4 regions of the Paenibacillus sp. NRS-1760 genome follow, and region 1 is predicted to be linked to each of the others. Evidence: riboswitches for the same ligand, from Rfam matches in the RefSeq annotation. Region 1 holds a riboswitch; each other region holds the start of a gene.
What was found. Region 1 has a riboswitch for cyclic di-AMP ahead of ACIFSR_RS12060 (hypothetical protein). Riboswitches for the same ligand answer to the same signal wherever they lie in the genome.
Positions count from the first base shown of each region.

Region 1 (3,115 bases):
AAAGGATTTCGGCATACATTCCAGCTGAGCGCACGATCGTTCAATCGTCATGCAGCCTGCTGCATGTGCCGGTAACAGCAAAAAACGAAACCAATCTGCCAGTAGAGCTGCGTGAGGCGCTTGCATTCGCGGAAGAAAAGCTGGATGAAATTGTGTGGCTAAGTGAAACAGCGACAGTAAATGAGGCGGACATCTCAGAACTGCGCAAGCTTGAGCTTAAGCTTAACGGCGAGCGGATTCATCATTTATCCATTTCTCCTGCCCGCAATCGCCAAGCTGCTGATGCAGCAGCGGTAGCGGCGCATCCTTCAACGAGGCAGAAGCCATTTGCGGAGAGACAAAAGCTGCAGCAGCAAAAGTGGAATTTGCCTTTCCTTCCAACAACGACAATCGGCAGCTTCCCGCAAACGCTGGATGTACGTCAAGCAAGGCAAAAATGGAGAAAAAATGAGCTCAGCTCACAGGACTACGCTTCATTTATCAACGATAAAATTAAAAACTGGATTGAAATCCAAGAAGAGCTTAACATTGACGTCCTCGTTCACGGTGAATTTGAGCGTACGGACATGGTCGAATTTTTCGGAGAAAAGCTGGATGGGTTCGCATTTACAAAAGGCGGCTGGGTTCAATCGTATGGTTCCCGCTGCGTAAAGCCGCCGGTCATTTATGGCGATGTTGTATTTACTGAGCCAATGACAGTAACCGAAAGCGTGTATGCGCAGTCGCTGACAAGTCGTCCGGTAAAAGGGATGTTGACGGGTCCGATTACGATTTTGAACTGGTCATTTGTCCGCAACGATATCACACGGGAGCAGGTTGCATACCAAATTGCGCTTGCACTTTCAGAGGAAGTAAAGGTGCTTGAGACTGCAGGCATCGAAATGATTCAGGTTGATGAGCCAGCTTTGCGAGAAGGCTTGCCGCTTAAACGCAGTGATTGGGATGCCTATTTAAAATGGGGCGTGCATGCGTTCCGTCTATCGACTTCAGCTGTGCGTGACACAACACAAATTCATACACATATGTGTTATTGTGAGTTCCATGATATTATCGATTCCATTCTTGCGCTGGATGCGGATGTCATCTCCATTGAAACCTCGCGCAGCCATGGCGAGCTGATTCATAGCTTTGAGGAGAACACCTATGACCAAGGCATCGGCTTAGGCGTTTACGATATTCACAGCCCGCGTGTACCGTCCGTGGAAGAAATGGTCAGCATGATCGAGCGCGCCATTAAAGTGCTCGATCCTACGCTCTTCTGGATTAATCCGGACTGCGGCTTGAAAACACGCGGAATGGAAGAAACGGTTGCTTCACTGCGCAACATGATGCTGGCTACTTACCAAGTCAGAGAGCAGCGTGCTGCATTAGCGAAGGTTTAAATCCTAAATACAATAAGACAGTCCAGAACTAGGTTATCTGTTCTGGACTGTCTTTTTTTTCTTATGAACGAAATTAATCCAAAGAGATGTAGGAGACGGAACGTTGACGCAAAACAGACTCTTCATGGTCGTTGCTGTACGGGGCTGCATCGGCGGATTGTGCTAGGACATGCTTGACGGCGGAGACGAATAAGTCGAGAACGCGCCCATCCTGATCCGTTTTGTCATAATGATACTGGTTAAGAGGTGGTAGAGGAATGCTGCCGATAAAAGACTGAAGTAGGTCGCTCCATCGTTCTAAGTCAAGGGGCTCTTCTGTGTCGCTGGCAAATAGTTCACTCCAGCCGAAGCCTTGATTGCTTGTTAAACGAAGACATACGCGATGGCCTGCAGAATCGACGGCAAGAGCAGGAATGACGAATAGCTCGATTCGTGTGACAGATAAATAAGGGGTCTGTTCCGTAAAAAGATGCAGATTTCGTGCACAATTTGTCAACATATACATCTCTCCTTTATTCGCTTACGAGGTTAGCTGTCGGATTCGGGCTAGAGAGAAAGCCCTACCAGGGTTACAAATCCCTGGATTCACCCCTTGCGAATCGATTTCGGTCGATCGCGATGGTTCCCCCGCTTTTTCATTCGAAAAATTCAGCGTAAATAGTTTACTCTTAATTATACCCTTCATTAGCGCATCTGTAAATCAGAAGTGCTTAAAATAACGATACATAGGAGATAGCTTGTTTAAATAAAGTATGCTCTTCACGGTCATATTCACAGTTTGGAAAAGAGTAATGATTGGATTCTATATGCAATGCAGCGGCTGCAAACAAATGATATATACGCTCGTCCTTCATCATTGGATCTGTTTGAAAAACAAAAGGTGACGCAAGAGGAAGTGTGCCGATGAACCTTAGCAGCATACTGCTCCATCTGATCCAGTCGCGAGGCTTCTCGGATTTTTTAATAAACAGCTCACTCCAGCCATGACCACCAGCAGTGGAGAGTCTTAGGCAAACACGGTAACCATTCGATTCAAGCATGGAAGCCGGCAGCACAAACATTTGAATTCGTTTAATTTCAAACAAGGCAGCAGGATGATTATCCAAGCTTGGTAAGGGTACTTCAACTGGTGTAGACATCAATGAGATCTCTCCTCGATTTGAATAATTCACCGATAATACTCAGCCATATTGGCTTGCCGTCTATGGTAAACCCGAAATGCAATATTGTAAAACTGTGGTATATCGTGAAAAGGCAGCCATATGCCATATTAAAAGAAATCCATTCGTTATGGCAGCAAAAAGATATTTATTCTTCGAAATACTCGTTTATTCTCTTCCATTCTCGATTATAGAGAAATCTGATTATTCACGCATAAAATCGTTAGAAAGGGAATGAACACTATTTTTGAAAACAAGAGTAAAATTGAGAAATAGTGAGATATCGAGAGATCGAAATGAATGTAAGCGTTGCGAATCGCTCTGCAAGGCTGAAACTGGCTAAATTAGGTAGCAGGCTGCCTTTACAGTATTTATAGCGAGGAGTAATATTCGATACAGGATTTATAAATAAGTTTCGATTTACTGATCGCTGAGTTTCCGTGAAAGCGGAAGCGGGGGAACCAATAATGACGCGATGCGCCTGTTCGATGTGAGAGTCGAACAAACGCAGAGCAGGGGTGAATCTTTGACAGGTGCCATGGATACCGGTCAAAGTAGGGCGACTCTCACCGC
Region 1 covers NZ_JBITPK010000010.1:224,568-227,682, forward strand. The annotation lists gene metE (5-methyltetrahydropteroyltriglutamate--homocysteine S-methyltransferase) at 1-1,382, shown strand, start outside; gene ACIFSR_RS12060 (hypothetical protein) at 1,456-1,881, opposite strand; cyclic di-AMP (ydaO/yuaA leader) riboswitch at 1,885-2,046, opposite strand; gene ACIFSR_RS12065 (hypothetical protein) at 2,093-2,521, opposite strand; cyclic di-AMP (ydaO/yuaA leader) riboswitch at 2,961-3,115, shown strand, end outside.

Region 2 (3,115 bases), on a different contig from region 1:
TTATATTTAGTAATGATCGTACGGTCATTCACGACAAGAGCGTTAACCAATACGTTAAGATGAGCATTTTTAATGGAATAACCTGCAGGAGGCTTAGGCTGCCAGTCGCCATTAGGCAATATTTGACCGCCTATGAATTCAGTACCGCTGAAATTTCCTGCAGTTAGGAAGGCAATAGCTTCTTTTGCTTTATCTGCATCTGATAGCTGTTCCCCCTCAAGCTTCAAGTTCCAAGCTACGACTTTCCCGCTATGCATATGTAGATAAACATATCCGCTGCCGCCGCTTGCGAATTTAAGATCAACCTGAAACGTATCTGTAGGAAACCTAGGGTCATATTTATCCGTATATGCTTTGACTAGCTCATATTTAGATAAGTAGCCATTCATAATTTTATCGGTTTGATGTACGGCTTTAGCCGATTTCACCTTCAAGCCTGTTTCTTTTTCAACAAATGCAGACGCCTTATCCTCCGCCGCTGATTTCGTTATGACCTTGGTATTCATTTCGCCAGATGAGATAGCCGTAATCATGGGAACGATTTGTACGGCCCCATAAATAATAAAGCAAGCAACTGCTGCCCATATAAATCGTTTCCATTCATTGGGTTTAATAGAATCAATCATAGTTTCACCTCAACTGTCTTCATAATAAATAGCTCATTTTATTACCTTAACATATGAATCCCTAAATTATCCAATGAAAATGACCGTTTGTTTTCAAAAAAATGCGAAATAACGATGTCCAGCAAGCTAGCTATGTGCTGGTTCGTCCCATTGCCCTAATTTGAGCTAATATCGTCCTGTTTGTCATAAACGTCACCTTTATATCAGGAGTGCTTAGGGATTATAATCGTTATCGTCATACTAATTGCATAGCATAGCCGAATTTCCTAAGGAAATCGGGGGAACCATAAAGTTGTCTAAATGGATGAACCTGCTGAAAGCAAAGCAGTTTAACATTAGATAGCATGGGGTGAATTTTAGCGGTGAAGCATCGTCTTCTTCCGCTGAATAGGGCTGCCTGTCCAGGCCCGAATCCGTCAGCTAACCTCGAAGGCGTATTGGAACAGGACTCATCGCACGAGCACTTGAGTTTCCAGTGCTTTTTTTTATGCTTAAAAACAAAAATGACAATATGACATAATCAAAAAGAAGGGAAATGGATGAAGGTTAGTTGGAATGTTTTGAAGTGGTCACCCCCGCGTATTTTGGTAAGTGGATTCGCTCTTATTATATTGCTGGGTGCCTTATTATTATCCATGCCTTTTGCATCGGTAAGCGGTGAGAGATTGCCTTTTATAGATGCGCTGTTTACGGCAACTTCGGCAACCTGTGTAACAGGGTTAGTTGTCGTTGATACTGGAACTTATTTCTCTATATGGGGTCAAATCATATTAATGTGCCTGTTCCAGCTTGGTGGACTCGGATTTATGACGATGGCGACGCTGGTAGCGCTCGTACTTCGCAAGAGGATTTCGCTGCGTGAGCGGCTTTTGCTGCAGGAATCCATGAACCAGTCGAGCATGGAAGGCATCGTGCGTTTGATTAGACGCGTTATTGTGTATTCATTGACAATAGAGCTTATTGGCGCTGCGTTGTTTGCTTCGAGGTTTGCATTTGATATGCCGCTGGGCAAAGCGATTTATTTTGGAGCCTTTCATGCGGTTTCATTGTTTAACAATGCTGGTTTTGATATTTTTGGGAACTATCGCAGCTTGACCTTATACGTATCTGATCCAGTCGTCAATATTGCAGCTATGATGCTGATCATATCGGGTGGACTCGGCTTTGTTGTTATGTCGGACCTGATGGAGTTCCGCAAAAACCGCAAGCTGTCACTGCACAGTAAGGTCGTGCTATCTATGACAGGAACGCTTATTGCAGTAGGGACACTCGTCATATTTATTTTTGAATTCTCGAATTCGAAGACACTGGGCTCTCTGGACTGGGGCGGGAAAATTTTGTCTTCGTTCTTCCAGTCGGTAACGCCGCGGACGGCAGGAGCCAATACGCTTGATTATACGGCTATTCGGCAAGCGACGATGTTTTTCACCATTATATTAATGTTTATTGGCGCCTCGCCCGGCTCGACGGGCGGCGGCATCAAAACAACAACCTTTGCAACGTTGGTCGGCGCTGTATTTGCAATGATTAGAGGACGAGAGGACATCGTTCTTTTCCGTTACAGATTAGGCAAAGACAGAATTTTTAAAGCACTCACGATTACTTTGATCTCTTTATCGCTTGTCATTATTGTAACGATGATCTTGTCGATGACGGAGGATCAAGCTTTTATAAAGCTATTGTTTGAAGCGACATCAGCATTTGGAACAGTAGGATTATCCGTTGGTGTTACGCCAGAGCTGAGCCTTGTTGGGAAAATAGTCATTGCATTAACCATGTTTGCCGGAAGACTTGGACCCCTGACGCTCGCATACGCGCTTGGGCCTCGTACAGAGAAAGAGCTTTATCGGCATCCAGAGGGCAAAATTACGATTGGATAGGAGACTTTGCAAGTGGGAATTAAAAAGAAACAATTTGTCATCATCGGCTTAGGGAGATTTGGTTCGAGCTTAGGGCGCGAACTCGTCCAGCTTGGCCATGAGGTGCTTGGAATAGATAAGGATGAGGAAGCCGTTCAGGACATGAGCGGTATTCTAACCTATGCTGTATCAGCTGATTGTACGGATGAAGAAGCGCTGCGCTCCTTGGGTGTAAGAAACTTTGATTGCGGAGTTGTCGCGATTGGCGATGACATTCAATCCAGCATTTTGACAACCATACTGCTTAAGGATTTGGAAGTGAAGCAAGTTGTAGCGAAAGCTTTGACTGAACTGCATGGCCGGGTGCTTGAGAAAATCGGTGTCGACCGCGTGGTCTATCCTGAGCGCGATATGGGTATTCGAGTTGCGCATCAGCTAGTATCCCCAAATCTATTAGATTATATCGAGCTTTCCAAAGAGTATACGATCGCCGAGCTTGCTGTACCGCAATGCTTGGATGGCAAGTCATTGCATGATCTTAATCCGCGAGCTAGATTTGGATGCAGCATCGTAGCCATAAATAAGCCCAATGGCATCATTATTGCACCGACAGCAACGGATGTCCTTTCA
Region 2 covers NZ_JBITPK010000014.1:699,348-702,462, forward strand. The annotation lists gene ACIFSR_RS22485 (CPBP family intramembrane glutamic endopeptidase) at 1-626, opposite strand, end outside; cyclic di-AMP (ydaO/yuaA leader) riboswitch at 872-1,076, shown strand; gene ACIFSR_RS22490 (TrkH family potassium uptake protein) at 1,166-2,506, shown strand; gene ACIFSR_RS22495 (potassium channel family protein) at 2,525-3,115, shown strand, end outside.
Region 2: another riboswitch for cyclic di-AMP. It lies ahead of ACIFSR_RS22490 (TrkH family potassium uptake protein); the one in region 1 lies ahead of ACIFSR_RS12060 (hypothetical protein).

Region 3 (3,115 bases), on a different contig from region 1:
ACCTTGGCATTAATTTCGCTTAAGGTAGCAAGCTCATGAATCGTCGTTTCACTCATTGGGCTATAGCACTCCAGCATAAAGCTGCTCCACTTGCGATAAAAGGGTGTGAAAACCTTGTATGGCTCCATTTTTCGAGCAAATGCCGGGAAAGCATCTAGATCAGCAAGAGGTGAATCGGCAATAGACATCCAGCGGCGGCCAAGGCTGCGTGTGATTAGCCCAAGCTGCTCATCTCGCTGCCGTGAGTAAGGCGTATAGTCTGTATGAACAATAACCTCATCAATAGGATGCTCATGCAGCAGTGCTTCGGTGATCGCAGCAGGATTACCATAAAGCACATGCAGTTCCTTTCCTGCATTAGAATAGCTGTGCAGAAGCGAGGCGGCTTGCGCCATGAAATTTCGACCGCTATGACTAGTTAAACGGCCATCTCCTGTAATAACGGGATCTATGATTAGCAAATGAATGCCTTGTTTCTCTTTTTTCTTCAAATAATCAAAAGCGCGCAAATCTGCAATACGCAAATCCTTGCGGTGAATAAACAAATACATCAGTGATAGCTCCTTCCATAAGCGCAACAGTGAACGGCCGCATTCCAGCTGGAATGAAACAGCAAAGCCGCAAGTCATTTGTCGTCAGAGGACAAAAAACTGCGGCTTTGCTAGATGAGTCTACCCGTTCAATCCTCAAGAAGAGGGATTAGGTTGCTCTATTTTACGTCAACGTTGGCTTGGTATGAATCAGCATCCATGATACGACGAGCAGTTACATATCGTCCCTCATAGTACTCGGAGTTAAGTTTGTCAGTTACAACGCCTCTGCTCGAGGATGAATGTACAAACTTTCCATCTCCAATGTAAATGCCAACATGGGATACGGCGCTATTATTGCCGCCAACTGTGTCGAAGAACACAAGATCTCCCGCAATGAGGTCAGCCTTAGCGACCTTTGTACCTTCTTTTGCTTGCGAACCAGAAGTACGTGAAAGCTCAATGCCCATTTTCTCGAACACATAGCTCGTGAAGCCGGAGCAATCAAAACCTTTCGACGACGTTCCGCCGCTTTTGTACGGAGTGCCAATAAGATCATTAACAATTCCGTTCAATTTTGAGTCAGCGAAAGCGCTTCCCGCTTGAAAAGCGAGCACGAGAACGAGACCCAGGATTAATGCGGTAATCTTCTTCAATTGTGAAACTCCTTCCAATGCCGACGAGGTTAGCTGTGGGGTTCGGTTGAAGGCTCCCTATGATTCCTCGGGCGTTTGAAAAAAACTCAAACGTCGGAATCAATTCACCCAAAGTGGTTCCCCCGTATCCCAATAGGGAATTAGGCAGTTTTTTTATTGCTTTGAGAAATATTCGATTATTTTCAATGATCTCCTGCCTTTAGTGGCAATTTCTAATAATTCTCATGTAACCTTTTGACAATTTGCTTCGTTAAACCGTTCTTTCTGTAATATAAACACGCCATAGTAGTGCTTTCTAACTAAATACATGGAGTCAATTTCATTAATTATGTGGATGTTGTGTAAAATATACCTATTTGTCCTTTAGGTGCTATATCGCAAGGACTAGCTTAAAGTGCCGTAAACGGCGGTATTTCACTATTTTGCTCCTAATAAATTAGAAAAATCTCATCTATATCACTCGTGAATAAGCGTAGATTCAGACAGCCTAGCTGCTGCTCCAGATAGAGCGGCAGAAATAGACAAAGGAGGCTGTTCATGAGAACAGCCCCCTTTGGGCAATCGAAAAAAAGTTTTATTTTGCAGTAACGATTTTTTCAGAAATGAGCTGTGGATCGTTGTTTTTTTGCTGCATCCAAAACTGTACCTTGTATTTTCCAGCATTTTTAAAATCGTAGGAAACGAGCTTGGAGCTGAACCAAAAGGTGTCTTTTTCGACGAACTCTTTAAAATCATCATCATCCTGGCTGCGGCTGTCGATTGTCGTTTCCTTATCATTAGGATCAACGATGGTCACTTTGAACTCTGAAATCGCCATATTCAAATTATCGATTTGCGCTTGCACTAAAAATTTCTGAACACTGCCTTTATCAACCTGTCCGAACATAGCTCGCTTCTCGTTCATTAGAAACATATGCACATTGGGCTTTTGAATAATGAGCTTCTTATCACTGCTCTTCCATTGGACGAAGGCTTGGAGGCTGTCGCTTAAAGAACGAATACTAATATAAACCTTATCATCCACAACGACAGCATCGTCAGTGGATTGCTTATTATTATAAAGGAGCGTTACCTTCTGAAATAGTTTGTCTGCTGCAACCAATGAACCGCCCGATAAGAGCAATACCATGGATATAATAACTAGTTTTTTACGCATCATTTGTGAATATCCCCCATTTTTGATTTTCTTTCAGTTATTTATACAGAACTGCCATCATTTAGTTGCGGTTAGTTGTAAAAAAAACCTCCACACCACAGCAAAGCGTGGAATGAAGGTTTATTTTTGCTTCAGCATCTAGAGGACGCTGAAGGCTTTTTTGGTTTGCTACATTCTTTTCGTTTCCAAAAAGTCATATTGCGCGGCAATCGTCCAAACCTTCATCAGTGTTTGAATGAGATAATAGCCTTGATGCAGGATAAGTGCAATTAGCCCGGCCCAAAGCATGGAGAGACTTGTCACCACAAGCCCAGCAGCCGCTCCAATCCCCCACATGATGAGCGACACAGCTGCATAGGTGAGGAAATTTTGGAGAGCGTGCCATAAGGAACGGAATATGCTTCCTCCTGATGCAGCGCTGAATTGCATGGCTAGAAACAGCAGATGCAGTACTGTGCCCCATAGGAGCCATAGAAGGGCTCCAGGGAGCACCGTTTGCAGTAGCTCTGGAATAGAGCCGCTCTCTAGCAGAGCATCCAGTGAGCGCGGCAGCACATACCAAGCAGGAGCCACAGATAAAATAACCTCGATCCAGTAAAGCAGAACTACAGGCTTCCAAGCTTTGCGAATGCCTTCTAGAAATCGTGTCCCTCCATTCGATCTGGACTGATTTAACGAATAGAATAGACCGGCATTGAATAAGGGAGTGATCAGCATTCGGGCAACAAGGAGACCGCCCAGCGTCCAGACGTAAGGATTAATGAGATCGGTCT
Region 3 covers NZ_JBITPK010000002.1:41,034-44,148, reverse strand. The annotation lists gene ACIFSR_RS00210 (deoxyribodipyrimidine photo-lyase) at 1-551, opposite strand, end outside; gene ACIFSR_RS00205 (C40 family peptidase) at 710-1,186, opposite strand; cyclic di-AMP (ydaO/yuaA leader) riboswitch at 1,190-1,343, opposite strand; gene ACIFSR_RS00200 (hypothetical protein) at 1,761-2,345, opposite strand; gene ACIFSR_RS00195 (hypothetical protein) at 2,511-3,115, opposite strand, start outside.
Region 3: another riboswitch for cyclic di-AMP. It lies ahead of ACIFSR_RS00205 (C40 family peptidase); the one in region 1 lies ahead of ACIFSR_RS12060 (hypothetical protein).

Region 4 (3,115 bases), on a different contig from region 1:
AACGATGGCGCTAGCAGAGAAATATGATTTTATATACGCAGCAGTTGGTTGGCATCCAGTTGACAGTATAGATATGCTTCCAGAGGATTTGGAATGGATTGAACGTCTATGCGCGCATGAGAAGGTTGTCGCCATTGGTGAGATTGGACTCGATTATCACTGGGATACTTCTCCAAAAGAGGTACAACAAAGGGTTTTTCGTGAGCAAATTCGTCTTGCTCGTAAGGTGGGCAAGCCAATTGTCATTCATAATCGGGATGCTCATGAGGACATTATTCGTATTCTTCAGGAAGAGAATGCAGCAGAGGTTGGCGGTGTCATGCATTGCTTCTCCGGCAGCTGGGAAACGGCTAAACAATGTCTTGATATGAACTTCTATATATCATTTGGAGGACCCGTTACTTTCAAAAATGCAAGGGTGCCAAAAGAGGTGCTTAAGCAGGTTCCGATCGACCGAATTTTGATCGAAACTGATGCTCCATATTTAACTCCTCACCCGTTCAGAGGGAAGCGAAATGAGTCCTCTTACGTCTCTTTAGTTGCAGAGACAGCAGCCGAATTATTGGGCAAAACGGTAGAAGAAATAGGCGTAATTACGACTGAAAACGGTCGAAGATGTTTTGGTATTGTCTAAAAACGAGAGGAATAATGAGAAATAGAGACCTTTATCGCGTAAAAACTAATTTTTATAGCGATAATCGCTTATTTTTTCCTGCTTTATCCTGCTTTTTCGCTTAAATCGTCTTTTATCGTATCTTTACAATTGACCTCGTATGAAGGTATGATTCATCTCAGAGCAATAAAATTTTGTATTGGATTTCCAGTTTACGCTTAATCTCCATTCGGAGAGCGGGGGAACCATGTACGGTTTTTGAAACCGTATTTTGAATTCTTCAGGGGTGAATTTCGAAGCCATTGCCATGAGCATTGTGTAACGAATAGGGCGACTCTCTTGTCCGAATCCGTCAGCTAACCTCGCAAGCGTTATAGAGAGTGATCAACCTCGTGCATCCATTTTTCTGTATCCCAGTGAATCATTTAACCGGGAAGCCACGAAACAGATCCTCTGTCGACGGCTTCTTTTTATTTTCGAATAATCGGGAATTTGTCGACATAGGGATAAAAGATGGGGGTGGGAGGATCGATAGCAGTACTGGATTGCGTGCTCGCACGCCAATATACTATAGTCGCGTCAGTTGTATCATGCGTAACACTTGGCGGCGGGGCTATGAAGGAGGACCGATGAAGTGGGAATACTCCAGGTTAAGGACACCCATGGGAAACGATCATCCAGCATGTCTTTCGCATTGCGATGGAAGCGTGAAAACTTGCGTTTGATTCTTTTGAGTGCTACTATCTCAATCGCTATGACTTTCATGTTTTTGGTGTTGTTGTACGGAACGGCTGTCAAAAGCGTCTCCGTAGTAGTGAACGGACAAGAAACCATTGTGGAAACGAAGCAATGGGTCCTGCAACGCCTACTGGATGAACAAGCTATCGCAATTGGACCACATGATGAGGTGTCCATACCGCTTAATGCGGCAATAAAGGACGGAGATCGTATAGAGGTGACTCATGCGATACCGGTAATTGTGAAGGCTGATGGCAAGACCTCTACTGTATATACGACAGAGAGAACAGTGCAGGCAGCGATCGAGGAATTACATATTCCAGTTCGTGGTCAAGATAAAGTAATACCTCCGCTTCATACCGTTTTGGACAACGAAATGACTGTAACCGTCGTTCGCGTAGATAAGAAGGTAGCTGAGACAGAGCGTGCAATGCCATTCTCTATTGTGAAGAAGAACGATCCAACGCTGGAAGCGGGCAAGCAGAAGCTTGTTCAACCCGGCAAGGAAGGTCTGATCGTAGAGAGTATCGAGAAGCAGTACGAGGATGGAATTCTTATATCGAAGAAGATGGTCAGCAAGGTGGTTGAAACCGCTGCGGTTAATCAGGTTGTCGCCATCGGAACGAAGAAGGAAGAGCCTAAAGTATCTGTGCTCTCGAACAAGAGCCCGAGCTTTACTTCGCTTACGAAGAGCGGTGTAACGTTTAAGGCTAGAAAAGTACTTAAAAATGTCACGTTGACTGCTTATTCTGCAGACCTCTCTTCAACAGGAAAAGATGAAAGCCATCCGGAATACGGGATTACATCATCAGGCACTCGGGTGCAAGAGGGTCGGACGATAGCTGTTGATCCGAAGGTAATTCCCATCGGTTGGTGGGTTTATATTGAAGGAATCGGTTTCCGCCGCGCTGAGGATAAAGGAAGTGCGGTTAAAGGCAACAAAATCGACGTATACTTTGATAGTACAAAGATTGCGAACAAATTCGGCAGGAAAAAAGGCATCACCGTATATGTGCTGGGGCCGAATAAACCAACTGCAAGCTAATTGTGCGGTTACCATCATCTTATCGCAATAATCAATTAAATATGCCATCATAAGGAGAGGCACTGCCTCTTCTTTTTGCATGTCTAAGGGTCTAATACAGTTTATGTAGAAGGGGATGATCTTGGTGATCAAAGAGATCATTGTCGTTGAAGGCAAAGACGATACCGTTGCAATAAAAAGGGCGGTAGATGCAGATACCATAGAGACGAATGGTTCCGCTATCGGTGAGGATGTATTGAAGAGGATTGTGCTGGCCAATGAGCGTCGCGGCGTTATTATATTCACTGACCCTGATCATGCAGGAGAACGCATTCGCAAAATTGTTGCACGTCATGCGCCAGGATGCAAGCATGCTTTTTTGCCGCAGGAGAAGGCTTTGTACAAAGGGGACATCGGCATCGAAAATGCGAGTCCTGAAGCTATTCGTGCGGCGCTCTCTGAGCTCCGTACAGAATCGGCAGATGAAGCGGGAGAAATTAGCTGGGAAGACTTAATGGATGCAGGTCTGATTGTACATCCTGATGCGTCTAATCGTCGCTTGGTTATAGGCAAGCTGCTCGGAATTGGTTATGCGAATGGCAAGCAGTTCTATAAGCGCTGTACAAGCTTTCGGATTTCCAAAGCAGAGTTTACGGAAGCTTTCCGTCAAATGGAAAAGGAACTGGAGGGATAGCTGAATGAGTCAAGAGCATAGTGAGCTTAGCAAGGAAACGGTAAAG
Region 4 covers NZ_JBITPK010000019.1:64,280-67,394, reverse strand. The annotation lists gene ACIFSR_RS26685 (TatD family hydrolase) at 1-634, shown strand, start outside; cyclic di-AMP (ydaO/yuaA leader) riboswitch at 819-999, shown strand; gene ACIFSR_RS26680 (ubiquitin-like domain-containing protein) at 1,248-2,396, shown strand; gene rnmV (ribonuclease M5) at 2,521-3,069, shown strand; gene rsmA (16S rRNA (adenine(1518)-N(6)/adenine(1519)-N(6))-dimethyltransferase RsmA) at 3,074-3,115, shown strand, end outside.
Region 4: another riboswitch for cyclic di-AMP. It lies ahead of ACIFSR_RS26680 (ubiquitin-like domain-containing protein); the one in region 1 lies ahead of ACIFSR_RS12060 (hypothetical protein).